Rhodopseudomonas palustris: one gene and its partner. The main gene of each other region encodes a partner of the protein of the gene in region 2 in a complex. Links are inferred from orthologs where the notes say so. Each region holds a gene or a part of one and is shown on either strand. Other genes may lie near its edges.

Region 1 (6,725 bases), 1.5 Mb from region 2 along the record:
CTTCCCGATCACTTGCCGCACCTGCGTCGACTACACCAATACGCTCGCCGATATCACCGTCGGCTATATGGGCGGACGCGGCGAACAGTGGCTCCTGGTGCGCAACGAGCGCGGCGAGGAACTGCTGAGGCTGCTCGGCGACGACGTCAAACTGAGCGAACCGACCACAGCCGGCAATCGCGTGGCGCCGGTGAAGGGCTTCCTCAAGAACACCGAACTCGCCGCCGGCGGCCTGCCGGTGCGCGGCATGCCGAACTGGCTGCGGCCGTTCATGGGATGGCTGATGCCGAAGGTCGGGCCGCGCGGGATCGAATTCGCGCGCGCCCGGGTCGAGATGAAGGCGGTCGAGACCGTGCTGCATCTGCGGCGGCACTACAAACACAAAATGAAGAACATGATACCGGCCCATGTCTGGGCCCTGGTGAAGCCTTACGGGCTCGAGCCGCAGGACGGCGAACGCCGCAACTAACAACTTTCCGTGCCGTGGTTCCTGTCCGGAACCGAGTTTCCTGATCCCGGTTATCGCGCGGCAGGTGCGCGGGCGTTTGTCGCTCGCCATCGCTGAACCGAGCATGGAGGCTGACGTGGACACCGATATCATCGACCATCTCAAGACGCTGCACACCAGCGAGATCGACGCCCGCAACGGCTACGAGGAAGCGCTGGAAGACGCTGAAGGCAAGGGCATGACGCCGCTGTTTCGCGACATGATCGCCCTGCACCACGGCAACGCCGAAGAACTGGCCGGCCTGCTGATCAACGCCGGCGAAACCGCCGACGATTCCGGCTCGTTCATGAGCGTGGTTCACCGCACCATCATGAGCGTGCGCTCGTTGTTCGACGGCCTCGACGGCAGCGTGCTGCCCGGCCTGATCGACGGCGAAAAGCGCAATTTGTCGAAATACGACGACGCGCTGAAGGTCACCGCCGGCCTGCCGTCGATCGCATCGACGCTCTCCACCCAGCGCGCCAAGATCAGTGAAAAGATCGCCCTGATGGAGCAGCAGAAGGCAGCCTACGAGGCCGCGCACTAAGCAACGTCATCATCCATCAGGCACGACCTCGGGGGCCGCGGCCCCCGTTTTTGTGTCTGGCGCTCCGACGGACTCAGCAACACCCGCAACCTCGTGGGCAAGGAGCCCCGAAGCGCCGTCTCAATCATCCACCGCGGGTGAGGCAGCCTTCATCCGAGAGAATCTCTACATTTGACGGAATCAGGACCGCACTTCCTAGCGGTCGCAGCTTGCAGAACCTCATGGTGAGGAGGCGCAAAGCGCCGTCTCGAACCATGCGCCGCAGGCGATGTGGCTCCTCATCCTTCGAGACGCCCGGCTTTGCCGGGCTCTTCAGGATGAGGACTTCGGCCCTTGGCGGGGGCCAAATCCGCTTCAAATCAAACGATGAAGCGCTCTAACAAAGCAAAGGCCCCGGTCTTTCGACCGAGGCCTTCTTATTCACCCGGCTCAAGCTGCCGGAAATTACTTGGTCACCGTGCCGGTCGAGCCCGGCGAGTTGCCGACGCCGGTGTCGGACGCGGTCGGGGCGACGCGGGTGTCGGTGCCCGGGTTGTGCGGCTGATAGCGCTTCGGGTCGTTCTGCACGCCCTTCGGCTGCGCCATGCCGGTGGTGCCGGTGGCCCCCGACTCGGACGCCGGGCCGCTGACCTGCGCGGTGTCGCGCTCACCGCCCTTGTAGGTGGCGCCGAACGCCAGCAGGCCCATCGCGATGAACGCGAACACCGCGATGCCGGCGAGTTCGGGCAGAGCGCCATCGGGCGCCGCGCCGCGGGCGGAGGTGCTGCCTTCCAGCGTATCGGCCGCGATCGCCCGGTTGGAGCGCGAGCGAATGAAGTTGATGAAAGCGAGGCCGACGATCACCACGCCTGCAGCGAGCGTGAAGAACATCAGCCAGCTAATCGGTTGGTCTCCGTTCATGAATTCCTCCAGTTGTCTGTCGACGAGACGAGTTGTTCACCTGTCGACCAACAACTGGAGATAATTCGATTGGTTCCGGCTTTCCGCCCGCGGGAATCGCGAGCGGACAACGCTCGCAATTTCGATTTAAGCTTGATCGTGTGGCAGTTGCGCGTGCATCGGAACCTGATGCGTCAGGGTTTCCCCGACAGGATCGTCGGAACGGTCGCGGGCGAATAGCCGCTGCACGACGACAAAGAACACCGGAACAAATAGCAGCGCCAGCACCACGACCGCGATCATGCCGCCCATCACGCCGGTGCCAAGCGCCTGCTGGCTTTTGCCGCCGGCGCCGCTCGCGATCACCATCGGCAACACGCCCGAACAGAACGCCAGACCGGTCATCAGGATCGGCCGGAAGCGCAGATGGCACGCCTCCATGGTCGCCTCGCGCAGCGTCTTGCCTTCCTTGCGAAGGTCCTTGGCGAACTCGACGATCAGAATCGCGTCCTTGGCGGCGAGACCGATGATCGTGATCAAGCCGACGGTGAAGTACACGTCGTTCGGCAGCGAACGCGTCGTCGCCGCAACCACCGCACCGGCGATGCCGAGCGGCACCGTCAGCAGCACCGACAGCGGAATCGTCCAGCTTTCGTACAGAGCCGCCAGCACGAGAAACACCACCAGCGCCGACAGGGCCAGGATGATCGGCGCCTGCGAGCCCGACAGCTTTTCCTGCAGCGACTGGCCGGTCCAATCGTAGCCGAAGCCGCGCGGCAACTGATCGGCGAGGCGCTCCATCTCGGCGATCGCGTCACCCGAGGTGAAGCCCGGCCGCGCCTCGCCGCTGATGCGGATCGCCGGATAGTAGTTGAAGCCGACGATCTGGGTCGGGCCCTTGGCCCACTCCACCGTGGCGAAGGACGAGAACGGCACGAGCTGGCCGCGACTGTTCTTCACCGTGTAGGACAGGATGTCGTCAGCGTTCATCCGCCCTTCCGCGTCGGCCTGCACGATCACGCGCTGCATGCGGCCGCGATTGGGGAAGTCGTTGATGTAGGCCGAGCCGAGATTGGTCGAGATCGTGGTGTTGATGTCCTCGAAGGTGACGCCAAATGCGCCGGCCTTCTCGCGGTCGATCATCAAGTTGAGCACCGGCGCCGGCGGCAAGCCTTCGACATAGACCTTCTGCAGCACTGGGCTGGCGTTGGCGGCGGCAATCAGCTGCTCGCTGGCCTTGACCAGCGCCTCGTGGCCCTTCTGGCCGCGGTCCTGCAATCGGAAGCTGAAGCCCGACGAGTTGCCGAGGTTGTCGACCGGCGGCGGCTGCAGCGCCGAGATTCGGGCGTCGCGAATGCCACCGAGCTTGCGGTTGGCATCGTCGACGATCGCTGCGGCGGAGGAGTTCTCGTCGCGCTCGCCCCAATCCTTCAGCGTGACGAATGCCTGCGCGGCGTTCATGCCCTGACCGAGGAAGCTGAAGCCGGTGAGGAAGGTAACGTTCTGGACGCCGTCGCGCTTGAGCAGATAATCCTCGACCTGCTTCACGACGTCGTAGGTGCGGTTGTAGGACGAATCCGACGGCGTCTGCACGTCAACGGTGACGAAGCCCTGGTCGTCGATCGGCAGGAAGCCGCCGGGCATCCGCGACATGCCCCAACCGAGCACGGCAACCAGCACTGCGTAAATCACCATCAGCCGGCCGGTGCGGCCGAGATTCCAGCGCACGATGCTGGAATAGCGCTCGCGGATATTGTCGAGCGTGCGGTTGAACCAGCCGAACACGCCGCGCTCGGCGTGGGCGTGGCCCTTGTTGACCGGCTTCAGCAGCGTGGCGCACAGCGCCGGCGTCAGCGACAGCGCCATCAGCGCCGAGAACGCGATCGCCGACACCATCGTCACCGAGAACTGCCGATAGATGATGCCGACCGAGCCGGGGAAGAACGCCATCGGCAGGAACACCGCGATCAGCACCAGGGTGATGCCGATGATCGCCGAGGTGATCTGCGACATCGCCTTGCGGGTCGCCTCCTTCGGCGGCAGGCCTTCCTCGGACATGATGCGTTCGACGTTCTCGACCACCACGATGGCGTCGTCGACCAGAATGCCGATCGCCAGCACCATGCCGAACATCGACAGCATGTTGATCGAATAGCCGAACAGCAGCAGCGACGCGCAGGTGCCGAGCAGCGCCACCGGCACCACGATGGTCGGAATGATGGTGTAGCGGATGTTCTGCAGGAACAGGAACATCACCACGAACACCAGCACCACCGCTTCGACCAGCGTGTGCAGCACCTTGGTGATCGAGGCCTCGACCACCGGCGTGATGTTGTAGGGGATCTCGTATTTGATGTTGGCCGGGAAGAAGCGCGACAGCTCCTTCATCTTGGCTTCGACCGCGCTGGCGGTGGCCAGCGCGTTGCCGGTCGGCGACATCAACACCGACAGACCTGCAGTCGGCTTGCCGTTGAGGCGGGTGTTGAACTGGTAGCTGAAGCCGCCGATCTCGATCCGCGCCACGTCGCGCAGCCGCACCGTCGAGCCGTCGGAGTTGGCGCGCAGCACCACGGCGCCAAACTCGTCGGCCGAGGACAGCTGGCCCTTCACCAGCACCAGGGCGGAGATCTTCTGGCCCTTCGGGGTTGGCTCGGCGCCGATGCTGCCGGAAGCGACCTGGGCATTCTGCGCCTCGATCGCCTTGGTGACGTCGTCGGCGGTGAGGTTGTAGCCGATCAGCTTGGCCGGATCGATCCAGATGCGCAGCGCACGCTCGGTCGAATACAGCGTCGCACGGCCGACGCCGGGGATACGCCGGATCTCACCGAGCACGTTGCGGATCATGAAGTCGCCGAGGCCGACTTCGTCGAGTGATCCGTCGGTCGACGTCAGCGTGATGATCTGCAGCACCGCGCTGGAGGCTTCCTCGACCAGGATGCCCTGCTGCAGCACCGCGCGCGGCAGACGCGCCTCGATCCGCTTGATGCGGTTCTGCACGTTCACCGACGCCATTTCGGTGTCGGTGCCCGGCTCGAAGTTGGCGATGATTTCGACTTGGCCGAGCGAGTCGGAGGTCGACTCGAAGTTCAGAATGCCGTTGGCGCCGTTCAGCTCTTCTTCGATCAGCCGGGTGACGCTGTTGTACAGGTTCTCCGGCGAGGCGCCGGGATATTGCGTCGACACCGAGATCGAGGGCGGCGCGATGATCGGATATTGCGCGACCGGGAGAAACGGAATCGAGATCGCGCCGATCAAGCAGATGAACAGCGCGATCACCCAGGCGAAGACCGGCCTGTCGATAAAAAATGCGGGCATCGGGCGGCGCCTATCGCACCGCGTTCGCCGAACCCGTGGTGGTCGGCGCGGCAGCCGCCGACCGGCGATCACTGACGCTCACCGGCACCACGGTGTCACCCGCAGCGAATTTCTGGAAGCCTTCGACCACCACCCGCTCGCCCGGCTTCAAGCCGTCGAGCACCAGATAATGGCCGTCCTGCTGGGCGCCGACCCGCACCGCCTGTACGGCGACGCGGTTGTCGTCCTTGACGACGAACACTTCGCTGCCGCCGCCGCTGTTGCGCTGGACCGCCTGCTCCGGCACCGCGAGGGCGTCGGCGTCGATGCCCTGCTCGATCCGTACTCGCACATACATGCCCGGGAGCAGCTCGCGCTTCGGATTATCGAACTCGGCGCGCAGCGTCACCTGGCCGGTGTAGGCATCGACCTTGGCGTCCGAGAACAGCAGCTTGCCGTGCAACGGATAGTGCGTGCCGTCGTCGAGCACGAGGTGAGCGCGCACCGCATCGGCGGCGATCTGATCGAGCTCGCCGGAGTCGAACGCGCGGCGCAGCCGCGCCATCTCGGACACCGGCTGGGTGAAGTCGGCATAGACGTGGTCGAGCTGCTGAATCGTCGCGAGGCTGGTGGCATCGTTCTGCACCACGAGAGCGCCTTCGCTGACCAGCGCCGCACCGATCCGGCCGCTGATCGGCGCGCGGATGGTGGCGTATTCCAGATTGAGCTTGGCGCGTGCGACTTCGGCTTCGCGCACTGCGACTTCGGCCGCCGCCTGGCGCAGATTGGTGGTCGCGACTTCGTTGGCGGCACGCGACGCCGCCTGCTCGCTCGCCAGCATCGAGACGCGCTTGGCATGCATGTCGGCCTGATCGCGGGCGGCCGTAGCCTTGGCCAGCGCAGCTTCGGCAGCCTGCAGCTCCACCTCGAATGGGCGCGGATCGATCTGATACAACGGATCGCCGGCGTTGACCTCGCTGCCCTGCTGGAACGTCCGGCGCAGAATGATGCCGGAGACGCGCGGCCGTACGTCGGCGACACGAATCGGCGCGATCCGGCCCGGCAGTTCGCGCACAATCGAGCGCGGCTGCGGCTTCACGGTGACGATGCTGACTTCGGGCTTCTCCGCCGCAGAAGCGTTCGCGGCGGACGGTTCCTTGCACCCGGCAAGCGCCGGCGCCAAGACGGCGAGCGCAACGGCCGTCCAACCCAGCTTGGTCCATCCCCGCATCAAAATAACCTCTTCAATCCGTCTCGTGTCATCCGCGAGGCACCGACGCCTCGTCATGCGCAGCCGACCGTCGGCAGCCGATCGCAGCAACGCGATCGTGGACACGCTTGATGAATGGAAATTAATCGCGGAATTGTGCGGCACAACATCGTGCGGCGGCGGCGCAATGTCACACGGTACGGAACCGCATGAAGTCGTTGCGCTTTCGCCGCCTCACGGCTGTGTGAATCGGAGAACTACGAAGTGATAAGAGGCGCTGCGTTCCACCGAACTGAGTTAATCGAAAG
Region 2 (5,713 bases):
GAACACGCGCTGCAGACTGTAGCGGTCGATCTGCTCCGGCTTGGTCACGTCCCAGCCCCACACCGCATCGGGCAGAAACAGCAGCGATCCCTGATGCGACATGTCGGCGAAATAGAACCCGCCTTTGCCGTAGGCGTCGACCGCGGCCATGCGGGGAAAGTGCGGAAACTCGGAGCGCTGCGCCACGAGCTAGCGTCCTGCGTCGAGCGTTGGCGTCATGCGGCGGCACCCTACAGGTTTGCGCCGCTCGGCAGCGAGCGGCGACAGCGCGTCAATGCGGTGGCACGGCAACGGTTCAAACAAGCCGGCCGGGGCTGCCTCTTGCCAGCAGCCCTGCCCGCCTGACTTACCGCTTCTTCGGCTTACCGGCCTTGGCCGGCTTGGCGGCCGGTGCGGTCGGCTCCGGATCGACAAACCGCGCCGGAACCTCTTCAGCCGCGGGCGGCGCGACCGGCTCGGGCTTCGCCGGCTTCTCAGCCGGCTCGTCGAGCCGATGGGTGCCGACGCCGAGATAGATCAGGATCGGTGCCGCGATGAAGATCGAGGTGTAGGTGCCGACCAGCACCACGCCGAACATCATCACCGCCGTGAACGAGTGGATCGCATGGCCGCCGAACAGCAGCAGCGCGAGCAGAGCCAGCGTCACGGTGACGTGGGTGATGATCGAGCGCGACAGCGTCGAGTTGATCGACTCGTTGAGCAGCTGCGGCATCGGCATCTTTTTGTAGCGCCGCAGCATCTCGCGGATACGATCGTAGATCACGACGGTGTCGTTCAGCGAGTAGCCGAGAATGGTCAGCAGCGCCGCGATCGAGGTCAGGTCGAAGTCGACCTGACTGATCGACATGAAGCCGATCGTCAGCACGATATCGTGCACGTTGGCGATCATTGCGCCGAGTGCGAACTGCCATTCGAACCGGAACCAGAGATAGACCAGGATGCCCAGGATCGCGACCATCAGGCCGAGCATGCCGAACGCGAGCAGCTCGCTCGAGACGCGCGGGCCGACCACTTCGACGCGGCGATAGTCGACCGAGTCGCCGAGCGCGGCGCGCACCTTCTGCACAGCCGCCTGCTGGGCTTGGTCGCCACCGGGCTGCTCGGCGATACGGATCAGCACTTCGGCCGGACCGCCGAACTGCTGCAGCTGCACATCGCCGAGGTTGAGCTTGCTCAGCGTGTCGCGCATGCCCGCGATATCGGCCGCACCGGAATGAGCGCGGACTTCGAGCAGCGTGCCGCCGCGGAAGTCGATGCCGAAATTCAGCCCGTGGGTGAAGAACAGCGTGATCGCGGCGATCGACAGCACCGCCGAGATCGGGAAGCTGATGCGGCGGAAGCGGGTGAAGTCGAAGTGGGTGTTGTCGGGAACGATGCGCAGCGACGGCAGCCAGCCGAAGATGCTGACGACCGTCAGCACCGCAATCAGAACGCCCAGCCCGACCAAAATCCAGTGTGTCACGTGTGGCTCTCTCGGATTCGATGCGTCAGATCGGCACGTGGTGCGGCCGCTTCCAGCGCACCCAGGTCGCGACGATCAGTCGGGTCAAAGTGAAGGCGGTAAACACCGTGGTGATGATGCCGATACCAAGCGTCACCGCGAAACCGCGCACCGGACCGGTGCCGATATAGAACAGCACGGCGGCGGCGATGAAGGTGGTGATGTTGGAGTCGAGAATCGTCGCCAGCGCGCGTTTGAAGCCGGCGTCGATCGCCGAGATCGCGTTTCGGCCTGCGCGAATCTCCTCGCGGATGCGCTCGTAGATCAGCACGTTACTGTCGACCGCGATGCCGACCGTGAGCACGATGCCGGCGATGCCAGGCAGCGTCAGGGTGGCGTTGAGCAACGACAGAATGCCGAAGATCATCGCGACGTTGACCGCCACCGCGAGGTTGGCGAACACGCCGAACAGCCGGTAGGTCAGCAGCATGAACACGATGACGAGGATCGAGCCGACATAGGCGGCGCGTTCGCCCTTCTCGATCGAGTCCTGGCCAAGGCCCGGACCGACGGTGCGTTCTTCGATGATGGTCAGCGGCGCCGGCAGCGCGCCGGCGCGCAGCAGGATCGCCAGGTCGTTGGCGCCCTGCACCGTGAAGCTGCCGGAGATCTGACCGGAGCCGCCGGTGATCGGCTCGCGGATCACCGGAGCAGAAATCACCTCGTTGTCGAGCACGATGGCGAACGGCAGGCCGACGTTCTCGGTGGTGGCGCGGGCGAATTTGCGGGCGCCGTTGGTGTTGAAGCGGAACGAGACGATCGGCTCGCCGGTGCGCTGGTCGAAGCCGGGCTGCGCGTCGGTAAGATCGGCGCCCGACACCAGCACCTGCTTCTTGATCACGTAAGGCTGCTTCGGCGACGACGCGCTCATCAGCAATTCGGAATCCGGCGGGACGTTGCCACCCATCGCCTGGTCGCCCGACACCGAGCTGTCCACCATGCGGAAGTCGAGCTTGGCGGTCTTGCCGAGCAGCTCCTTCAGCCGGGTCGGATCCTGCAGACCGGGCACCTGGACCAGAATGCGGTCGGCGCCCTGGCGCTGGATCAACGGCTCGACGGTACCGAGTTCGTTGACGCGGCGTTCGACGATCTGAATCGACTGATCGACCGACTGACGGACACGGTCGGCGATCGCGGCCTGCGGCACCGTCAGGCGGATCAGGCCGCCGCCAGCGTCGGAGACTTCGAGGCTACGCTGGCCATTCGAGCCGAGCAGACCGCCGAGTGGCTGCGACAGCTCACGCAGCTTGGCGAGCGCGGCCGGAACATCCGTGTCCTTGCTGATCCGGACCTCGACCGAGTCACCCTTGGTCGCGAGACCCGTATAGGCGATCCGGGCTTCGCGCAGCACCCGGCGGGCGTCGTCGCGAACCGAATCGAGCTTGTCCTTCTTCACCGAATTGGCGTCGACCTCGAGCAGGATGTGCGAGCCACCCTGCAGGTCGAGGCCGAGCACCAGATGTCGCTGCGCCCATTTCGGCCAGCTCTTGACGGTGCTCTCGGGGAAGAAATTGGGAACGGCGCAAAGGCACACTGCCAGCGCCGTCAGGATGATCGCCAGCGCCTTCCACCGTGAGATATAAAGCATCGAGTTGTCCCGTCAGAAACCGAAAGAGGCGGCGCGTCCAAGCATCAGCTCGACGCAGTGTCGTCCTTCGCCGGCTCGGTCTTGTCGCCCTCGGTCTTGGCCGGAGCGTCCTTGTCCTTCTTGCCCTTGGCCTTGCCATTGGCTTCGGGAGCATCCTTGACCGGCTCGCCCTTGCTGCGGACGCCGGTGATCATCTGGCGCATCTGGCGTGCGCGAATCCCGTCTGCAAGCTCGAACTCGACGGTATCATCATCGATCACCTTGGTGACCTTGCCGACCAGACCACCCGAGGTGATGATGGTGTCGCCGCGGCGAATGTTCTTCACCATCTCGGCGTGCTCTTTGACCTTCTTCTGCTGCGGGCGCAGGATCAGGAAATACATGATGACAAAGATCAGCGCGAACGGCAGCAGCGACATGATCATGCTGTTGGCGTCGCCGCCGGCGGCAGCAGCCTGGGCGTAAGCGGGCGTAACGAACATTCGGATTCCCCGTGAAAGCAAGCGAGCCGGCCCGGCGCGGAAGCGTCGGCCGGGGGGCGCAAATTCGCGCGGACTATAACCGCCGCGGTCCCAATTGCAACGCTGCCACCCGCCTCATAGCGCTCCCATTTCCATGGGTTGCCGGGGGTGACATGGCCCGATATGGCTGCGGCATCAGGAAGTGCAAGCATGGCCAAAAAGACAAAATCCCGCCCCGCCAAAGCCGCCCCGAAGTCCGCCACCCGCAAGCCCGCCCGTGCAGCGGCGGCAAAGCGCCGCCCATCGGGGACGTCCCCCGGCGCGCCCCTCGACGGCGCATTGCTGGAGCGGATCGCCAAGGCCTTGGAGGGCATTTCCGCCCACCTGGCGGGCACTTCCGCCGCCCCGGCCGATGCCGCGCTGAATTCGGCGGATGCGTTCATCTGGCAGCCCGAGGGGCGTCTCGCACCGGTTCCCCGGGTCAGCCGGGTCGACCTGTCGCTGCTGCAGGGCGTCGACCGGATGCGCGACACGCTGATCGAAAATACCGAGCGGTTCGCTACCGGCCTGCCCGCCAATAACGCGCTGCTGTGGGGCGCGCGCGGGATGGGCAAATCGTCGCTGGTCAAAGCCGCTCACGCGCATGTCAACGAGCGGCCCGACGTCGCCGGACGGCTGAAGCTGATCGAAATTCACCGCGAGGACATCGAGAGCCTGCCGGCGCTGATGACGCTGCTGCGCGCCTCCGACTTCCGATTCATCGTGTTCTGCGACGATCTGTCGTTCGACGGCAACGACGCCTCGTACAAATCGCTCAAGGCCGTGCTCGAAGGCGGCATCGAGGGCCGCCCCGACAACGTCATTCTGTACGCGACCTCGAACCGGCGGCATCTGCTGCCGCGCGACATGATGGAGAACGAGCGCTCGACCGCGATCAATCCAGGCGAAGCGGTCGAGGAAAAGGTGTCGCTGTCCGACCGGTTCGGCCTCTGGCTCGGCTTCCACAAATGCAGCCAGGATGAATTCCTAGCGATGGTGCGCGGCTACTGCGCGCACTACGACATCGCGATCGACGACGAGCAGCTCGAGCGCGAAGCGCTGGAATGGTCGACCACGCGCGGCTCCCGCTCCGGCCGCGTCGCCTGGCAGTTCGTGCAGGATCTCGCCGGCCGCCTCAAGGTGCGACTCGGAACCAAGTAACAGCCTTCACGAGTTCGGTTCGATCAACAGTCGAACCGGACTCGGAGCTTACCGAGTTCGCAAACCGAACATCTCGTCCCTAAACTGCAGTCTCGATTCGCGGACACGCGCCGCCGCGCTGGCGGTCGTGTTGCCGCGTCGATCATGCGACCTTGAGGGCAAAGGCCGTGCGCACGTCCATCATCTGGGTTTCTGCCGTGCTCGCCGCATCCTGCGGCGCTGCGCAAGCTGGGGATCTGTCGCGGCCTCCGGCCGTCAAAGCCATTCCGGCCTGGAGCTGGACCGGCTTCTATCTCGGCGGCCATCTCGGCGCCGGATTTGGAACCGCGAAGGTCGACAACCCGTTTGGACCGTCGATCTACGGCGACACCGTGCGCGCCCCCAAAGCCCTGGCCGGTCTGCAGGCCGGCTACAACTGGCAGGCTCCCGGATCGCCCTGGGTGCTTGGTGTTGAACTCGATGCGTCGGCGATCGACGCCGACGGCACCGACACCTGCCTCGCTTACTCCGGTCAGTTCGTCTCAGCGAACTGCCGCGTGCGCGAACATATGCTGGGCACCCTCACCGGCCGGCTCGGCCACAGTTTCGGTCCCGACGGGCGCTCGCTGATGTACTTAAAAGGCGGCGGCGCGGTTCTGGTCGGCAACTTCCGGATGACGACCAACGCCTCCGACTATCTCAATCAGCCGGCTGCTGAGCTCGACACCACGCGGTGGGGCTGGACCGTCGGCGCCGGGATCGAGTACGCGCTGTCGTCGCGCTGGGCGGTGCGCGCCGAATACGACTACGCCAATTTCGGTCGCCGCGGCATCGACACGCCCGGCGGCGGCTTTCTGCAGATTCCGTTCGACCCAAAGACCCTGGTCGACACCGCCGGCGCCCCCACGCAGGTGCATCAGGACATGCACCTGATAAAGCTCGGGCTGAACTATTACTTCGGCCGCGGCGACGGCGGTTTCGATC

The links.
Region 1: the proteins of yajC (region 2) and RPPS3_RS07490 are in contact, whole or in part, in a crystal structure (PDB 2RDD), measured with the Escherichia coli proteins. The link is inferred for Rhodopseudomonas palustris from one-to-one orthologs.

Annotation. Positions count from the first base shown.
Region 1 is NZ_CP019966.1:1,604,554-1,611,278, reverse strand. The notes cover bases 1,861-5,582. They hold RPPS3_RS07490 (multidrug efflux RND transporter permease subunit), read right to left. Parts: upstream 5,229-5,582; coding sequence 2,061-5,228; downstream 1,861-2,060. Other genes in these bases: RPPS3_RS07485 (efflux RND transporter periplasmic adaptor subunit), read right to left, coding at 5,239-5,582; RPPS3_RS07495 (hypothetical protein), read right to left, coding at 1,861-1,934. Outside these bases: RPPS3_RS07505 (Coenzyme F420 hydrogenase/dehydrogenase, beta subunit C-terminal domain), read left to right, coding at 1-469; RPPS3_RS07500 (ferritin-like domain-containing protein), read left to right, coding at 585-1,034; more of RPPS3_RS07495, read right to left, coding at 1,479-1,860; more of RPPS3_RS07485, read right to left, coding at 5,583-6,438.
Region 2 is NZ_CP019966.1:3,114,076-3,119,788, forward strand. The notes cover bases 1,853-4,562. They hold yajC (preprotein translocase subunit YajC), read right to left. Parts: upstream 3,572-4,562; coding sequence 3,134-3,571; downstream 1,853-3,133. Other genes in these bases: secD (protein translocase subunit SecD), read right to left, coding at 1,853-3,089; RPPS3_RS14575 (ATP-binding protein), read left to right, coding at 3,761-4,562. Outside these bases: RPPS3_RS14555 (Mth938-like domain-containing protein), read right to left, coding at 1-186; protein translocase subunit SecF, read right to left, coding at 347-1,462; more of secD, read right to left, coding at 1,488-1,852; more of RPPS3_RS14575, read left to right, coding at 4,563-4,750; RPPS3_RS14580 (outer membrane protein), read left to right, coding at 4,918-5,713. UniProt on the Escherichia coli protein: The SecYEG-SecDF-YajC-YidC holo-translocon (HTL) protein secretase/insertase is a supercomplex required for protein secretion, insertion of proteins into membranes, and assembly of membrane protein complexes.